4 regions of the Shinella sp. JR1-6 genome follow, and region 1 is predicted to be linked to each of the others. Evidence: predicted binding sites of a transcription regulator. Region 1 holds the regulator's gene; each other region holds the start of a gene.
What was found. The regulator PhoB, encoded in region 1, activates phosphate uptake and scavenging genes when phosphate is short. The targets are predictions, from matches to a motif close to TGTCATNNANCTGTCAT.

Region 1 (4,415 bases):
GGCATGGTCGCCTTCGTCGCCGATGTTCCGGCAACGCCGATGGACCCTGCGACGGCGCTTCCGGTGCAGATCTACATGTGGGCCAACGAGGCGGAACGCGCCTTCGTCGAGCGCACCTCCGGAGCCATCATCGTGCTCCTCATCTTCCTCATCCTCATGAATGTTGGCGCCATCCTGTTGCGCCGCCGTTTCGAACGGCGCTGGTAGAAGGACCGGTCATATGAACATGATGTCAGAAGCAGCAGTCGAGAAAGCGCTGGACAAGAAAATGAACGACATTTCCTACAAGATGATCGGCAAGGACGTCTCGGTCTACTACGGCGAGAAGCGCGCCCTCTACGATGTGAACCTCAATGTTCGCGAAAACACGGTGACCGCCCTTATCGGCCCGTCGGGCTGCGGCAAGTCGACCTTCCTGCGCACGCTGAACCGCATGAACGACACGATCGACGGTTGCCGCGTCACCGGCCGCATCACGCTCGATACGGACGATATCTACGATCCGAACATCGACGTCGTGGAGCTGCGTGCCCGCGTCGGCATGGTCTTCCAGAAGCCGAACCCGTTCCCGAAGTCGATCTACGAGAATGTCGCTTATGGCCCGCGTATCCACGGTCTCGCCAAGGGGAAGGCCGACATGGACGCCATCGTCGAGCAGAGCCTTCAGAAGGCCGGCCTGTGGAACGAGGTGAAGGATCGTCTGCATGAAGGCGGCACGGGCCTTTCCGGCGGCCAGCAGCAGCGCCTGTGCATCGCCCGCGCCGTCGCCGTCAGCCCGGAAGTCATCCTCATGGACGAGCCCTGCTCGGCGCTCGACCCGATCGCGACCGCCAAGGTCGAGGAACTGATCCATGAACTGCGCGCGAACTTCACCATCGTCATCGTGACGCACTCGATGCAGCAGGCGGCCCGCGTCTCGCAGCGCACCGCCATGTTCCACCTCGGCAACCTCGTCGAGGAGAACGACACCGACAAGATGTTCACCAACCCGGATGACCAGCGCACGCAGGACTACATCATGGGCCGCTTCGGCTGACGCCTTCGTCGCCGAGCATCCCTGGAACCCGAGCGCATTAAGGACTGAGCCATGTCATCGAGCCACATCGTCTCCATCTACGACGAAGAACTGAAATACCTCTCCCGCCGCATCTCCGAAATGGGCGGCACCGCCGAGCAGATGGTCGCCGATTCCGTCCGCGCCCTCGTCACGACCGACGCGGCGCTGGCCCAGAAGGTGATCTCCGAGGACGTCATCCTCGATACGGCAGAGCGCCAGATCAACGACAAGGCGATCGTCACCATCGCCAAGCGCCAGCCGATGGCGGCGGACCTGCGCGAAATCATGGGCGCGATCCGTATCGCGGCCGAACTGGAGCGCGTCGGCGATCTCGGAAAGAACACCGCCAAGCGCGTCATCGCCGTCCAGAGCTCGGGCATGCCCCGCAAGCTCGCCCGCGGCCTGGAGCATCTCGCCGAGCTCGCGCTGATGCAGCTCAAGGAAGTGCTCGACGTCTATGCCACCCGCTCGATCGAGAAGGCCAAGGCGATCCGCGAGCGCGACGACGAGATCGATGCGATCTATACCTCGCTGTTCCGCGAACTCCTGACCTACATGATGGAAGACCCGCGCAACATCACACCCTGCACGCATCTCCTGTTCTGCGCCAAGAACATCGAGCGCATCGGCGACCACGCGACCAACATCGCCGAAACCATCTACTACATGGCAACAGGCTCGCAGCCGGAAGGTGAGCGTCCGAAGGACGATACCTCGACCTCCGTCGTCGCGGCCGATGTCGCCGACGCGTCCGAGTAAAGAGCAAGGTTCAACTCCATGGTGCCCAGAATTGCCGTCGTGGAAGACGAGGAGGCCCTGAGTGTTCTCCTCCGTTACAATCTGGAAGCGGAAGGTTTCGAGGTCGATACGATCCTGAACGGTGACGAGGCCGAGATGCGCTTGCAGGAGCGCATGCCGGATCTCCTCATCCTCGACTGGATGCTCCCGGGCGTTTCCGGCATCGAGCTGTGCCGACGCCTGCGCCAGCGCCCGGAAACCGAACGCCTGCCGATCATCATGCTGACGGCGCGCGGCGAGGAGAGCGAGCGCGTGCGCGGGCTTGCCACCGGTGCGGACGACTATGTCGTCAAGCCCTTCTCGACGCCGGAACTGGTTGCCCGCGTGCGGGCGATGCTGCGCCGTGCCAAGCCCGAGGTTGTCTCGACGGTGCTGCGCTGCGGCGACATCGAGCTCGACCGCGAGACGCACCGCGTCCATCGTCGCACCCGCGAGGTCCGCCTTGGCCCGACGGAGTTCCGCCTTCTGGAGTTCCTGATGACCTCGCCCGGCCGCGTCTTCTCACGCTCGCAGCTTCTCGACGGGGTCTGGGGCCATGACATTTATGTCGACGAGCGCACCGTCGACGTGCATGTCGGGCGTCTGCGGAAGGCGCTCAACTTCGCCAACATGCAGGACGTCATCCGCACGGTCCGCGGCGCCGGCTATTCGCTGGAAACCTGAGCGAGCGGAATTCCTCCCAAGGACGGAAATGGGCCCTCAGGGGCCTGTTTGCGTTTTGGGGGAATAGTAGAGGCACCACCATCTCAAACGAAAACGGACCCTTTCGGGTCCGCATCGCATTTTCTGCCGTGGTAGATGTTATCGCATCCGGCGGCGCTCGGCCGAGGGCTGGTAGGCGAGGCGCTGGTGGTAGGTGCAGTAGGGCGAATTGTCGGGGGACTCGTTGCCGCAGAAGTGGAAGTCGTCGTTGAGCGGGTCTCCGATCGGCCACTTGCAGGTGCGCTCGGTGAGCTGGGTCAGCTCGAGACGACGCGACATCGGCACGACCACGTTGTTGCGGTTGGCCGGAACCGGAAGGGTCTCGGCCTGCATTTCGAAATCGGCGTCGATCTCTTCCTTGACAATGGCGTTGCCGGCCGGACGGGCGACCGGACGGGCGGCGACGGGACGGGCAGCGAAGTTCGACGGACGCGGCGTCGCCGGAGCCGGACGCTTGGCGCGTGTCGCGGTCTGGGTGCCGCCGGCCTTGGCGCGGCCGGGCAGATTCAGCCGGTGCACCTTGCCGATGACGGCATTGCGGCTGACGCCGCCGAGCTGCGCCGCGATCTGGCTCGCGCTCAGGCCCTCGCTCCAGAGCTTCTTGAGTTTCTCGACGCGCTCGTCTGTCCAGTTCATGTTTTTGTCTCCGCTCGGCGTTCAGGATGCGGGAATCCCTCGTCGTGCTCCGGACGGGTCCGGAACCTGAACGCCCTAACTCTCTTGCTGACTAGTTCCGCCGCATGCAGTCTAGTAATTGGTCTTTAACCTAGAGACCGGTGGACTCTGTGACAAGAGTCGCCGGAATCCGGGCGAATCGATTTCGGAGTTTTCCCCAACTTGCTGGTCGGGTGTGACTCGATAGAGACACCTTCCATGCGCGTCGCGAATCCTCACCTTGCGGGATGTTCAGCGCCATTTCGGGTGCGATTTTGTTGACATCCCAATATGAAATGCTGATAGTGCGGCATGCCGCCGAAAGGCGGCTTTTGGTTTTTCTGAGGCTTGGAAAAGTCAAGCTGCATTTCTGTTTTTCCGCATCTCTTTTCGGAGGATCCACGCATGGCCGATGTCGCGCCGCTCTATGAAACCTACATGCGTGCGCCGCTCCGGTTCACGCGCGGGGAGGGCGTGTGGCTGACCACCGAAGATGGCGAGCGATATCTCGATTTTGCCGCCGGTGTTGCCGTCAACTCGCTCGGCCATGCGCATCCTCATCTCGTCGCCGCGCTGAAGGAGCAGGCCGACAAGGTCTGGCACCTGTCGAACCTCTATGAGGTTCCGGGCCAGGAAAGCCTCGGCAGCCGGCTGACGCAGGCCACGTTCGCCGACAAGGTGTTCTTCACCAATTCAGGTGCAGAGGCGCTGGAATGTGCGATCAAGACCGCCCGGCGCTACCATTTTGCCAAGGGCCATCCCGGCAAGTACCACATCATCACCTTCGAGGGTGCCTTCCACGGGCGCACGATCGCGACGATCGCCGCCGGCGGTCAGGAAAAATACATCGAGGGCTTCGGCCCCAAGGCGCCGGGCTTTCTCAAGGTCCCCTTCGGCGACATCACGGCCGTCAAGGACGCGATCACCGAGGAAACGGCCGGTATCCTGATCGAGCCGGTGCAGGGCGAGGGCGGGCTGCGCCCGGTGTCGAAGGAGTTCATGCAGGAGCTGCGCCAGCTCTGTGACGAATACGGCCTGCTGCTCATCCTCGATGAGGTGCAGACCGGCGTCGGTCGCACGGGGCGGCTCTTCGCTCACGAATGGGCAGGGGTCGCGCCTGACATCATGGCGATTGCCAAGGGTATCGGCGGCGGTTTCCCGCTCGGTGCCTGCCTTGCCACGAACGAGGCGGCGGCCGGCATGG
Region 2 (4,415 bases), on a different contig from region 1:
TCGCCCGGCCAGCGGCGCAGTTCGAAGGCCGAGAGCGCGAGAAGAGCAGCCGGAATGCCGTAGCCGGCAAGCAGCTGGTTGAAGACCGGCGTCTTCGAAAGGTTGGCCGCGCCGACGATGGTCGGCTCCCAGCCGATGCGGCCGGCAACCACGGCCGCCGCCCCTGCCATCAGCCAGGGCAGGACCGGCCAGCGGCGAAGGCGCGTCGCGAAGACGGCGGCAGCGCCGAGGATCGCGATGCCGAGCGTGGTGGCAAGGCCGTCCGTCATGGCGTGCAGCGCCAGCACGAGGAAAGCAAAGCCGCCGGCAACGAGCGTCCATTGTGGAATGAACAGGCCCTCCTCCGCCCGTCCGCGCGAAAAGACCTCTGCCGCGGCGAAGAAGGCGAGACCGAGCGCCACGGCGAGAAGACCGTGCTTAAGGTCAAAGGAGAGATTGCCGAAATGGAGGAAGCTCAGGGCAACGATGGCAAAGGGCACGGCCGGGGCGATGAGGCTCCAGAGCGCGGCAAACGCGGAGGACCCCGTCATGCGCAGGCGCACCGCCGCAAGACCGACCGCCGCATAGGCGACAGCAAGGAGCAGCAGCAGGTTAACAGGCACGACGGCGATCATCGGCACCGGCAACGATGCCGGCGGCGGCAGCACCGAGGCATTGTCCAGTATCGGCGGGGCCAGGGAGGAGAAATCGTCGGACAGCAGGCCGCCGGGCCGGATCACCATCGCCCCGACGCCGACCACGGCCGTGACAGCGGAGAAGAGCGCGGGATAGACCGCCCAGCCGCGCAGCGCGCCGAGCAGGGCAAGCGCCATCACGATCGCGGCAAACCCATAGTCCGCCCGGGCCAGCGCCGGGACGGCATTGGCGAGAATCAGCGCCGGGAAAGTCAGTGCCAGTGCGCCGGCCAGCGATACGGCGACCGCTGGCGGGGCAAGCAGGCGGTCCAGCGGATCGGCGGCGGCGGCGGCCGTTGCGGGCGGCAGGTCGTCCGTCGTAATGTTGCCCGGCCAGATCAGCCCCAGGCCGAGCGCCATCACGAGCATGGCGAGAAGCATCGGCACGACCTCGACCGTGCTCGCCTCCGAAAGATAGAGCACCGCCCAGAGCGCCATGCCGGCACTGGCCAGCGCCGGAACGATCAGCCAGCGGCGGATGCGCGCGGCGGCGAAGGTGGCAAGCCAGGCGACGGAGAGGAAGCCGAAAAGGCCCCAGGCACTCGGCTCCTCGGTCGCGACCAGCGCAGGCGTCACGAGAGAGGCGAGCAGGCCGAGGCCGGCCAGCGCCTGCCCATGCAGGAGCGACAGGCCGATCGTCGCGAAGGCGACGCCGGCGAGCAGCACGAAGGCCGTCAGCGGGCCGAAATAGCCGTAGAACTCATAGGAGACATAGGTGACGGCAAACAGCGTTATGGCACCGGCAGCGGTCAGCACGCCGGGGATCATCGCGTTCTGGAAGGCATTCGCGATGACCGGCAGCGTGCGGCGGCGCACGAACTCGCCGACCGCCATGAGCACGAGGCCGAAGACGGCAGCCAGCGACAGCCGCACCGCCGGGCTGAGCAGCCCCGCCTCGATGGAATACTTGACCATGAAGATGCCGCCGAGCGCGAGCGCGATGCCGCCCACCCAGACGGCCCAGCGCGCGCCGATGCGGCTTTCGAAGCTTTCCTTCGGCTTTGCCGCGGCCGCGGGAGTGGCAGAGGCCGCCACAACGGCTTCGTCCAGCCTCTCGCTCGCAGCAACCGTTTCGGCGGGACCGGCGGGCGTGCCGCCAAAGATCGCCCGGCCCTTCTCGGCCTCGTCCGCCCCCGCCGCCTGCGACGCCGCCCAGGGGCTTGCGAAATCGGCCGGCACCGGCTCCTCGGCCGCCTCTTCGGAGATGACCTCGGTCGCTTCCACAGCCACCGTCTCCACTGGCGCCGTCAAATCTCCGGCCTTCAGCGCCTCGACTTCGCGCTTCAGCCGCATCACCTCCTCGCCGAGTTTCTGCGCGCTGTTTCGCGATGCATTGAGGGTATAGAGCGCCAGGCCGATCGCGACCAGGGAGAGGATTTCGAGCATTGCGACTCCAACGCGGGCATTGTCCGGGCGCGGAGACTACCCGGTTTTTTCCAAAGACTAAACGGGGTTACGTTTGAAGCCGGTATTCTCTTCGAGCTGTCGCATGGTTTTCATGCAAGGCGGGCACAATGACCTATTTCCAGGAGCAACCGGAGCCCGCCATGACCCAGACCCTTCGCAATGCCACCGCCACGCAGGCGGGCCGGCAGCCCCGGGACGGCTATGCGCATGCCATCGTTCGCGGCCTCGGCAATCTTCTCGGTCGATGCACCGCCGCCCGCACGGACGGACAGCCTTTGACGCCGGCCGCCGGCGGGGCCCCGGTAAAACGCCTGGCCCCCGCCGCGCTCCGCATGGCTTCAAGCCAGCGCATCGCCACCGCCGGCTGCCTTACCCCCTGGGGCACGCGGCTGATGGCAGAGGCGGATTTTCATGGCGACGCCCGTTGCTTCGATGAGGGATCCGGCGCCCCTGCGGGCTGGGTCGTCGAGGTCGATCCGCGGAATCCGGACGCCGCCCCGAAAAAACGGGCCGCCCTCGGCCGCTTGCGGCATGGCGCCCTCGCCTGCCTCGTCAACCGGGATGGCCGCGTGGTCGTCTATTGCGGCGATGCCGGCGAATCCGGGCATCTCTACAAGTTCGTCACAAACCGCACCTGGCAGTCCGGCAGCCGCGCCGACGGCCCGGACCTCCTCGACGACGGCGCGCTCCATGTCGCGCATTTTTCCGCCGACGCGGAAGAGGACTGGATGCCGGTCACCTTCGACGCGGCGCCGCTGGTGATGGAAAACGGCACGCTGACATGGATGCCGGTCGCTGCCGGAAAGAGCCCGCTGACCACCGCTTATGGCTATGCCACACCGATCAACGTGCAGAACGAAACGCGCCGCGCCGCCGCCCTCCTGCGCGCCACCCGCCTCGACGGAATTGCGGATGTGACCGGGGATCCTGCGGCCGGCACGGCCCGCCTCCGGCTGGCCGGCGAAAAAACGGGCGCCCGCGACCGGTTCAGCCATATCGTCGAGATCATCGAAGCCGGCGGCGATTTCGCAGCGCTGCACGCGCACTGGGAAGTGCTTTCGACCTGTAACGGCCATTGAGCCATCGGCAGCAGGGCCGATGGCTGCGGCCTGTCTGGAGCAACTTCGCAGCCCCCGGTTCAGTGGAATTGCCCCACATGCCTTCTGGCCGCCGCATCCGGCGCCGCTTCGGCTGGAGACACTAACGCATCAGGTTTTCGATCGGGAAGATGGCGCAGGTTTCAGTGCCATGGGCGAGCAGCTTGCCGTTTCCGTCGCGCAGCCATGCTTCGGATGTCGCAATGGTACGGCCGCGATGCACGATCCTGCCTTCGCAGAACACCTCACCCATGCCGGGCAGGACGGGGCGCACGAGATTCAGCTTGAACTCGATCGTCGTATAGGCTTCGCCCGGCTTGATGACGGAGAAGACGGCGCATCCGAGCGCCGAATCCATCACCGTTGCCGTCCAGCCGCCGTGCACCGTGCCGAGCGGATTGAGATGGTCGACAGACGGCAGGCCGGCAAAGACGACGCGGCCGTCCTCCACCTCCGTCATGCTGAAGGCGAGCGTCTTCGCCATCGGCGGGGCCGGCAGGTCGCCGGCCAGCATCGCCTGCAGTACCTTCAGCCCGCCGTCGCGCTTCACCACGTCGAGCGGCAGCGTACCGACGCCAGAAACCGTCAGCCCGGGGTAGATTTCGACCGTCATGCATGCGCCTCTCGGGGTTGATCGTGCCTCGGCGTGCCGAGCGCCTTCAGGGCCGCCTGGATGAAGCCGTCGCGGGCGCTGGCGAGTTCCAGCCCGCGCGGTTCGCAGACATGCCGGTTGAGGAAGAAGGCGGTCAGCCGGAAGCCGTCCGCGAGGGCGGCGGCATCGGCGGCGTGCCGGCGCTCGTCGCCAAGAAAGGCCGGCAGTGCCAGCATCTTGTCCGCCCAGGGTGCGCCGGCTTCGCGCGAAACGGCACGGCCGGATTTCGGCGACACGTAACAGAGGTTTTCGCGGCTGCCCGTTGCGACACATTCGAAAAGATCGAGGCCGAAGCCGAGATCGTTGAGCACGGCGAGTTCGAAACGCACGAAGAGTTCGCCGGCATCGGCCGGCTCGTGCAGGTGATCGAGGATGACGGAAAGCGCCTCGTAGAGATGGGGATGCGGGTCGCGCTCCGGCAGGAAGCGCAGCAGCGCCGCCATGGCCTGCACGCCGTAGACAGCGGTCGCCGTCTCCATCAGCCGCCCGGCGCGCAGTTCCAGCGGCTCGATGCGGAACTCGCCGAGATGCTCGTCGAGCCGCGCCCGCCAGGTGACATCGACGGAATTGCCGGGCTGGAGCACC
Region 3 (4,415 bases), on a different contig from region 1:
GGACGCCGAAACGCTTGTAGAGCTCGCCAAAGCCAAGTGTTTCGCTGGCCATGGCGATGCGGGGGAGGGCAAGCATGGGCAAGGCCGCGAGCGTCAAGAGCAGGCCCCGCCTTTCGAACGACACAGGGTCTGTCTTCGTCATGACCAGGCTTCCTTCTTTCATCTGTGAGGTTGTGGACAGGCGGCGCGGGCCGCCTGTCCACAAGACGCCGCTCAATCCTTCGGCACGCCGAGGGCAAAGGCGTCGGCCAGCACGCGATAGACGTCGCTCTGTTCCATGTAGCCGCGGAACCCTTCGGAGCCCGGACCGGCGGCCTGCAGCACGACGTCATCGACCGCATGCACGCCCGTGTCGTCTTCCTTCGGGATGTTGCCCGGGACGAAGACCGCGCCGGGCACGTCCTTGTAGGCTTCGTTGGCGACATATTCTTTCGCCTCGTTCTGCACGGCCGGGACGAAGGGGCCGTCGAGCTTCGGGCGGAAGGTCTCGTAGTGATCCGGCCCGTTGTTGGCGGCCAGGAACAGGCGGCGCGAGACGTCGATGCGATCAGGATAGCCGTCGCCGTCCTTGTCCTCGTAGTTCGGGAAGCCGGCGCTGTCATAGGTGCCGACCTTTTCGCGCATCTCTTCGCCGGGCTTCTCCTCGTCGACCGTGCCGATGATGGCGACGCCATGCGTGTGGTCACCGGTCACGATGATCAGCGTGTCCGGGTTCTTCTCGGCGAACTCGCGGGCGATACCCACGGCCTTGTCGAACTCGATCGTTTCGACGAGAGCGCGATCCCAGTCGAGCGGATGGCTCATCTTGTCGACGGAGGCGGCTTCCACCATCAGGAAGAAGCCCTCGGGATTCTTCGAGAGCTTGTCGAGTGCGGTCTTGGTCATGTCGACAAGGCCGGGCTGGTTCGGGAACTTGTCGACCGTGCCCTTCTTGAGGAATTCGCGATCGAGCGTCACGTCCAGATTGCCCGTGTGGAACAGGCCAAGCAGGCGCTCCTGGTTCGAACCGGCGGCCGCGGCAAGCTCGGCCTTGTCAGTTGCGATTGCATAATCGGCATTACGGAACTCAGCGATGTAGTCCTTGTCGTCCTTGCGCTTGGAGCCCGGCACGTCCTTCGAGAGGAAATAGGCCGAGCCGCCGCCGAGCAGCACGTCCGGCTTGACGTCGAGCATCATGCCGACGATATCGGCCTTGTCGGCCCGCTTGCGGGTATGGGCGACGAGTGCAGCGGGTGTCGCGTCCTCGACCTCCGAAGTGGTGACGATGCCGATGGATTTCTTGGTGTTCCGACGCAGGGCCTCGGCAATGGTCTCGACCTTCGGATCGTCGAGGCTGGTCGGCGTGCGGTCGGCGTAGACGCCGAGCGCGTTGACGCGCGACTTGTGGCCGGTCATGTAGGCCGACATGGTGTTGGCGCTGTCGGTGGCGATCGAATGGGTGGAAGACGTGCCGATGAAGGCGACGGGCGGGATGTCGTCCATTGCCAGGCGGCCGTTCGCCTTGCCCTCGGTCATGCCCTTGGACATGATGCGTGCACCGGTCCGGTGCGCGACGGAGAGGCCGTCGGCGATCAGGAAGATGATGTTCTTCGCCTTCGGCTGGGCGACAGTCTCATAGACATCCCAGTTGACCGACTGCGTTTCGCCGCCGGCGGAAACCTCGACCTTGTACGCGCCGGCCGTGCCGATTGCGAGATCGCGCAGGATGAGCGCCGACCCCAGCACCTTGTCCTCGGCGCCCTTCTCTTCCGCGACGAATTCGGCGGCCTTACCAAAAATCTCCGCATAATCCTTGCCGTTGACCGTGACCTTGACGTCCTCCGGCTTCACCACGGCATCGAATTCGACCTTGAAATCGAACGGCGAGCCGATGAGGATCGTCGCCCGGTCGATGGGATAGACGGTTGCAGCGTTTGCGGCGCCGGCCAGGAACGTTGCCGATGCCAGGGCGAGGATGAGTTTGCGCATGGGAGAACCTCTCTTGAGCGGTGCGTTGCCTCCCAGCGCATAGAAAGCGAGCATGACAGGCGTATTACACCGCGGTGACCATGCTGTGACCAAAGTGCCTGCATCGGGCTTTCAGCCAATCGACGGATGGAAGACGGGCCGATAGCCGGCACCAAGCGCCAGGACCGTCGATGGCGGGGTCAGGAGGGCGTCCGCCTTGCCGAGGTGTTGCGGCGGCGCGTAGCCTTCGACCGTCCAGCGATGGGCAAGACCGCCACGAAGCGTGTAGGCGTGCCCGGCTGCCGCAAGGACGACCCCATCGGGAAGCTTTGCCAGCGGCCCGGTGATCGGATGCAGGCGCTTGCGCCGGCGGTCCAGGCGCTCACCGTGCAGGACCGCGTCCATCGTGCCCGCGGAGGGCAGCGTCTCGCCTTTCGCGGTTGCCCAGCATGCCTGGAAGTGCAATGCGGATCCCCGCCGGCAGAAAAAGCAGGGCCGATGGCCGGCGGCAAGTGCGACCGCCTCGTCGAGGAAGAACAGTTCGGTCCAGCTCCGTCCCCCCATGACCGGCCGCCGGCGATCCTGAAAATCACAGAGGCAGATGAGCCAGGCCTTCGACGTCCAGCGCTTCGAAAGCAGTGTCTTCGTCGCCGGATCGTGAAGGATGCCCCGATTGCCGGTAAAGAGGCCCCGCTGCGGCAGCGCGACGATTTCGCCAAAGGGCGTGACGCGGTTTTGAAGAGGCATGGCGCTCCATCTCGCTCGAATGACGGTGCCCTACCCTATCCTCAAGCGCAATGCCGCGTCTCCCTTCCTCTCGCCGAGGGCGAATCTGGTGTGGGCGAAGTATCGTCCGGTGAAGTGGCCGTCTTCGAGTGCCCGCATCGGCGGGTTTAGGATGGACCAGGAAGACGGGAGTTCCGCCGGGTTCACAACAGGTCGAGATAAGTCGCAAGCTCCCGGGCCGCCGCCGCGCCTGCGCGGTTGGCGCCGATGGTCGAGGCGGAGGGGCCATAGCCGACGAGATGGATGCGCGGGTCCTTCTCCACCTGCGTGGCGAGGCGCCCGGTCATGACGATCCCGCCGTTCTCCCCGCGCAGCTGCAGGGGCGCGAGATGGTCGAGTGCACTGCGAAAGCCGGTTGCCCAGAGGATGACATCGGCCTTCTGCTCCGTGCCATCCGGCCAGCGCACCCCCTGCGCGGTGATCTCGCTGAACATGGGCAGGCGTTCCAGAGCGCCCCGCGCGGCGGCGGCCCGCAGCGCGGGTGTCCAGGGAATGCCGGTGACGGAGACGACGGAGCCCGGGACCAGGCCGTTGCGCACCTTGTCCTCGACGATGGCGACGGCTGCGCGGCCGTCTTCCGGCGTGAACGGCGTCTCGCGAAACTGCGGTTCACGGCGCGTGACCCAGCTTGTCGTCGTGACCTTGGAGATTTCGTCGAGATGCTGGAGTGCGGAAATGCCGCTGCCGACGATGATGACATGCTGGCCCGCGAATTCCTCGGCTGTGTGGTAGTCACGCGAATGAAGCTGTCTGCCCTGGAACAGCGCGGCACCGGGATAGTCGGGGATTTGCGGGTTCTCCCAGGTTCCGGTGGCGTTGATGAGGCCACGCGCGGAGAAGGCCTCGTGATCCGTCTCCACCCGCAGCCTTTCGAAACGGTCGCAGACCACCTTGACCGTGACCGGGCGGTAGATGGGCAACCGGAAGCGTTCTTCGTAGGCGGCGAAATAGTTGGGCACTGCGACGGACGCCTTGGCCTCGGTCTCCCCCGCCGGCACCACTTCGGTAAAGCCCATGCCCGGCAGGTCGTGCACGCGGTTGACGGTGCTCAGCGTTAGCGAGGGCCAGCGGTGTTGCCAGGCGCCGCCCGGCTTCTCGTTCCTGTCGAGCACGATGAAGTTGCGGCCCGGTTTGAGGCCGAGCTGCAGCAAGTGGTAGGCCGAGGACAATCCGGCCTGGCCAGCGCCGATCACAACGATGTCGATCTTGATGGCGGCGCGCAGGCTCGCCTCGTTTGCTGGTGTTGTGGATGGCGATGGCAAATCGATCCCCGTTGCTTCGGCTACTCGCACCCTTCGGTATCCCATTGCTGCCCTGGAGGAAACCGGGCGCAGCCAGGACAGTCAAGCCGCCCGCGCGTGGTGCTGCCCAGACCTTGCCGCATATTGCGTGCGATGAGCCTGTCGATGCCCTCAGTCGTCGGCCCCGGCGCCCTGCCAGGTCCCGACCAGCATGCGCCGGAAATGCTCGGCGGCGGGCGAGAGTGTGGCGGAGCGGCGGCGCACGATGCCGATGGTTCGGGAAATTCGTGGAGCACCCAGTGGCCGCGTGACGATGATGGGATGGTCGGGGCCCGGGGTTGCCGTGCGCGGCAGGACCGAGATGCCGAGGCCCGCCTCCACCAGGCCGAGGGATGTCGACAAATGCGTCACCTCGTAGGACCAGCGCAGTTCGATATTGGC
Region 4 (4,415 bases), on a different contig from region 1:
CCACGACCTATGCCTATCCGGTCAAGGTCGAGGGCCGCTACGTGATGGATCCGTCGCCGACCCCGAAATTCGACAATCCGAAGATGCACATGTCGGAGGCGCTCCAGCTTTTTGGCGCGGGCCGCGAAAAGCGCATCTACGCCGTGCCGCCCTATACCGAAGTCGTCAGCCTCGATTTCGAGGACCATCCCTTCGAGATCCAGACCTTCGACAAGCCCTGCGCGCTGTGTGGCGCGGAGAACGTCTATCTTGACGAGGTGGTGCTCGATGACCGGGGCGGGCGGATGTTCGTCTGCTCGGACACCGACCATTGCGAAGAACGCTGCGCAGGCGGCCATCGCGGCCATCTGGCTTACAACAAGGAGGCTGCCGAATGACCGACACGCCGCTTCTCAAAGTCCGCGACATCTCGAAATTCTACGGCGCGCGCATCGGCTGCCAGAATGTCTCCTTCGATCTCTGGCCGGGTGAAGTCCTGGCAATCGTCGGCGAATCCGGCTCCGGCAAGACGACGTTGCTCAACTGCCTCGCCACCCGTCTGATGCCAACATCGGGCGCCGTCGAATACCGCATGCGCGACGGCCAGATGCGTGACCTCTCCCGCATGAGCGAGGCGGAACGCCGCTTCCTGATGCGTACGGACTGGGGTTTCGTGCACCAGAACCCGGCCGATGGCCTGCGCATGGCTGTGTCGGCCGGCGCCAATGTCGGCGAGCGGCTGATGGCCGTCGGCGAACGCCACTACGGCAATATCCGCGAGACGGCGGGCACCTGGCTCGGCCGCGTCGAGATCAGCGTCGACCGTATCGACGACCAGCCGCGCGCCTTCTCCGGCGGCATGCGCCAGCGCCTGCAGATCGCCCGCAACCTCGTCACCTCGCCGCGCCTCATCTTCATGGACGAACCGACCGGCGGTCTCGACGTCTCGGTGCAGGCGCGGTTGCTCGATCTCCTGCGCGGCCTCGTGCAGGACCTCGGCCTCTCGGCGATCATCGTCACGCACGACCTCGCCGTCGCGCGCCTCCTCTCGCACCGCATGATGGTGATGAAGGATGGCGTCGTCATCGAACAGGGGCTGACCGACCGCGTGCTCGACGATCCGCGCGAAGCCTATACGCAGCTCCTCGTCTCCTCGATCCTTCAGGTGTAACCATGGCCACACCCCTCGTTGTTTCCGAAGTCGCGAAGAGCTTTACCATGCATCTTCGCGACGGCATTCGTCTGCCCGTGATGTCAAATGTCGCCTTCTCGGTGAAGGCGGGTGAATGCGTCGTATTGGGCGGCCCGTCCGGCATCGGCAAGAGTTCGCTCCTGAAGATGGTCTACGGCAACTATGCCGTCGACAGCGGCCAGATCCTGATCGAGCACGGCGGCCGCCTGCTCGACCTGGCGATCGCCGATCCGCGCACCATTCTTTCGGTGCGCCGCGCCACGCTCGGCTATGTCAGCCAGTTTCTGCGCACCGTGCCGCGCGTTGCGGCCGTCGATGTCGTCGCCGAGCCGCTCACCGCCCGCGGCGTCAATGCCGCCGAGGCGAAGGCGACGGCCGAAGCCATGCTGGCGCGGCTCAACCTGCCGCGCGAACTCTGGCAACTGCCGCCCGCCACCTTTTCCGGTGGCGAACAGCAGCGCGTCAACATCGCGCGCGGCTTCATTACCGATCACCGCATCCTGCTGCTCGACGAGCCGACCGCATCGCTCGATGCGAAGAACCGCGCCGTGGTCGTCGAGATGATCGCTGAGAAGAAGGCGGCCGGTGTCGCGCTCCTCGGTATCTTCCACGACGAAGACGTGCGCGAAAAGGTCGCCGACCGCATCGTCGACGTCTCCGCCTTCTCGCCACGAAAGGCCGCCGCATGACCCGCCTGTCCGAAACGCCGCTGATCCATCCGACTGCAGTCGTGTCCGACACGGTGCTCGGCCGCTACACGGAGATCGACGAGAACTGCCGCGTCAGCGAAGTCGAGATCGGCGATTATTCCTACATCATGAACGGCGGCTCCGTCTGGTGTGCGACGATCGGCAAGTTCGCCAACATCGCCGCCTCAGTGCGCATCAATGCGACGAACCACCCGATGTGGCGGGCGACGCTGCATCATTTCACCTACCGCGCCAACGATTACTGGCCGGATGCCGACCACGAAGCCGACTTCTTCGAATGGCGGCGCGGGCACCGCGTCGTCATCGGCCATGACGTCTGGATCGGTCACGGATCGACCATCCTGCCGGGTGTCACAGTCGGCAACGGTGCTGTCATAGGCTCGGGCGCGGTCGTCACAAAAGACGTCGAACCCTATACGGTCGTCGGCGGCGTCGCGGCGAAGGTCATCCGCGAACGTTTCCCCCGAAGCATTGCCGAACACATGGAAAAACTTGCCTGGTGGGACTGGGATCATGCCCGGCTGCGCACCGCTCTCGACGACTTTCGCAAACTTGACGCAGAAGCCTTTCTTGCCCGTCACGGCGGGTGAGAAAGCGCTTTCCGATGCCGGAAATTCAGGCCTGTGGACTGTTATTTTTCCGACATGAAACTGACATTGCCCCTTCATCAACAGCGTTTAGAGCCAGTCCCGAAAGCGACAGGGCCCGGCCTTTGGCCCAGCCTTGATCCGACACAGGACAAAAAGGGATCCACCATGTTTCGACTGAAGAATGTCACCCGCCGCTTTGGCGTGCGCGTAGCGGTCGACGATGTGACCTTCGACATTCCGCAGGGCCAGATGGTCGGCGTCATCGGCCGCTCCGGCGCCGGCAAGTCGACCATGCTGCGCATGATCAACCGCCTTGCCGATCCGAGCGAGGGCACGATCCATTTCAACGATGTGGAAGTCTCCGCGCTGCGCGGCGCGAGCTTGCGCAACTGGCAGCGCGACTGCGCGATGATTTTTCAGCAGTTCAATCTCGTGCCGCGTCTTGACGTGCTCACCAACGTGCTGCTCGGTCGCCTCAACCACCGCCCGACGGTCATGAGCGCCCTCAATCTCTTCACCCGTGAGGAGCGCATCATGGCGATCGCAGCGCTCGAGCGCCTCGGCATCGAACAGACGGCGCTTCAGCCGACCGGCACACTCTCGGGCGGCCAGCAGCAGCGTGTGGCGATCGCAAGGGCGCTGATGCAGAACCCCAAGATGCTGCTCGCGGACGAACCGATCGCCTCGCTCGATCCGCTGAACGCAAAAATCGTCATGGATGCACTGCGCGACATCAACGAGCGCGAAGGCATCACCGTCATCACCAACCTGCACACGCTGGATACGGCGCGCGCCTATTGCGAACGCATCATCGGCATGTCCGGCGGTCGCGTCGTCTTCGATGGCCCGGCCCGTGAGCTTGATGCAGATGCGGTGCGCACGATCTACGGCACCGGCGCCGACGGCGCGGAAATCGACGAAAGCATGACCTCGACGGCGATCCGCAATCCGGCCCGCCAGGACAATGCAAAGGAATCCGCCAGCCCGACACCGCTGGCACTGGCCGGCCTTTAAGCCGACTGGGATCGAAGGGCCCGCGTGAAGGGCCATCATTTTTAAAGAGCCCCGGCGAAGCCGGTCAAACAGGAGAAAGACCATGCTGAAGAAAGCTCTTCTCGGCGCCGTCGCGCTCATCGCGCTCGCCGGCCACGTACAGGCTGAAGACCTCAAGGAATTCCGCGTCGGCATCATCGGCGGCGAGAACGAAGCCGACCGCCTGCGCAACTACCAGTGCCTCGGCGACCAGCTGAAGGCCGAACTCGGCTTCGAAAAGGTCTCGTTCTTCCCGGCTGCCGACTATGACGGTGTCATCCAGGGCCTGCTCGGCGGCACGCTCGACTATGCCGAACTCGGCGCTTCCGGCTTTGCCAAGATCTACCTTGCCAAGGCCGACGCCGTCGAGCCGATCCTGACGACCGTCCAGACCGACGGCTCGACCGGCTACCACTCGATCATGGTTGCCCGTAAGGACAGCGGCATCACAAAGCTCGAAGACCTGAAGGGCAAGAAGCTCGGTTTCGCCGATCCGGACTCGACCTCCGGCTACCTCGTGCCGCTCGTCACGCTGCCGGAAGCCATCGGCGGACCGGTCAAGGAGTTTTTTGGTGAGACCGGCTTCGGCGGTGGTCACGAAAACCTCGTCCTCGAAGTCGTGAAGGGCACCTTCGATGCCGGCACCACCTTCGGTTCGGGCGTTGGCGAGTGGAAGGACGGCTACACGTCCGGCAACCTGCACAAGATGGTCGAGAAGGGCATTCTCGACATGAACGACCTCGTCGAACTCTGGAAATCGCCGCTGATCCCGAACGGCCCGATCGTCGTTCGCTCTTCCATGGACGGCGACATGAAGGCGAAGTTCAAGCAGTTCATGCTCGACCTGCCGAAGAAGGACGCGGCCTGCTTCGCCGCCGTCATGGGCGGTGACTTCACCTCCTTCACGGAAGT

Region 2: EXZ48_RS06390 (PhoX family phosphatase) is a predicted target of PhoB. The motif match lies at 2,158-2,174, and genes of this name have one in related genera.
Region 3: EXZ48_RS19865 (alkaline phosphatase) is a predicted target of PhoB. The motif match lies at 2,021-2,037, and genes of this name have one in related genera.
Region 4: phnC (phosphonate ABC transporter ATP-binding protein) is a predicted target of PhoB. The motif match lies at 2,522-2,538, and genes of this name have one in related genera.

The regions. Positions count from the first base shown of each region.
Region 1 covers NZ_SHMI01000006.1:295,903-300,317, reverse strand. Annotated here, with positions in the region: gene pstA (phosphate ABC transporter permease PstA) at 1-207, shown strand, start outside; gene pstB (phosphate ABC transporter ATP-binding protein PstB) at 221-1,036, shown strand; gene phoU (phosphate signaling complex protein PhoU) at 1,088-1,816, shown strand; gene phoB (phosphate regulon transcriptional regulator PhoB) at 1,835-2,518, shown strand; gene EXZ48_RS13715 (GcrA family cell cycle regulator) at 2,657-3,193, opposite strand; gene EXZ48_RS13710 (aspartate aminotransferase family protein) at 3,617-4,415, shown strand, end outside.
Region 2 covers NZ_SHMI01000003.1:237,628-242,042, reverse strand. Annotated here, with positions in the region: gene EXZ48_RS06395 (DUF2339 domain-containing protein) at 1-2,060, opposite strand, end outside; gene EXZ48_RS06390 (PhoX family phosphatase) at 2,222-3,160, shown strand; gene EXZ48_RS06385 (PaaI family thioesterase) at 3,282-3,791, opposite strand; gene recO (DNA repair protein RecO) at 3,788-4,415, opposite strand, start outside.
Region 3 covers NZ_SHMI01000011.1:178,437-182,851, forward strand. Annotated here, with positions in the region: gene EXZ48_RS19860 (hypothetical protein) at 1-142, opposite strand, end outside; gene EXZ48_RS19865 (alkaline phosphatase) at 214-1,968, opposite strand; gene EXZ48_RS19870 (hypothetical protein) at 2,080-2,694, opposite strand; gene EXZ48_RS19875 (NAD(P)-binding domain-containing protein) at 2,877-3,995, opposite strand; gene EXZ48_RS19880 (LysR family transcriptional regulator) at 4,146-4,415, opposite strand, start outside.
Region 4 covers NZ_SHMI01000002.1:503,742-508,156, forward strand. Annotated here, with positions in the region: gene EXZ48_RS04990 (alpha-D-ribose 1-methylphosphonate 5-phosphate C-P-lyase PhnJ) at 1-377, shown strand, start outside; gene phnK (phosphonate C-P lyase system protein PhnK) at 374-1,150, shown strand; gene phnL (phosphonate C-P lyase system protein PhnL) at 1,153-1,860, shown strand; gene EXZ48_RS05005 (DapH/DapD/GlmU-related protein) at 1,857-2,471, shown strand; gene phnC (phosphonate ABC transporter ATP-binding protein) at 2,637-3,485, shown strand; gene phnD (phosphonate ABC transporter substrate-binding protein) at 3,568-4,415, shown strand, end outside.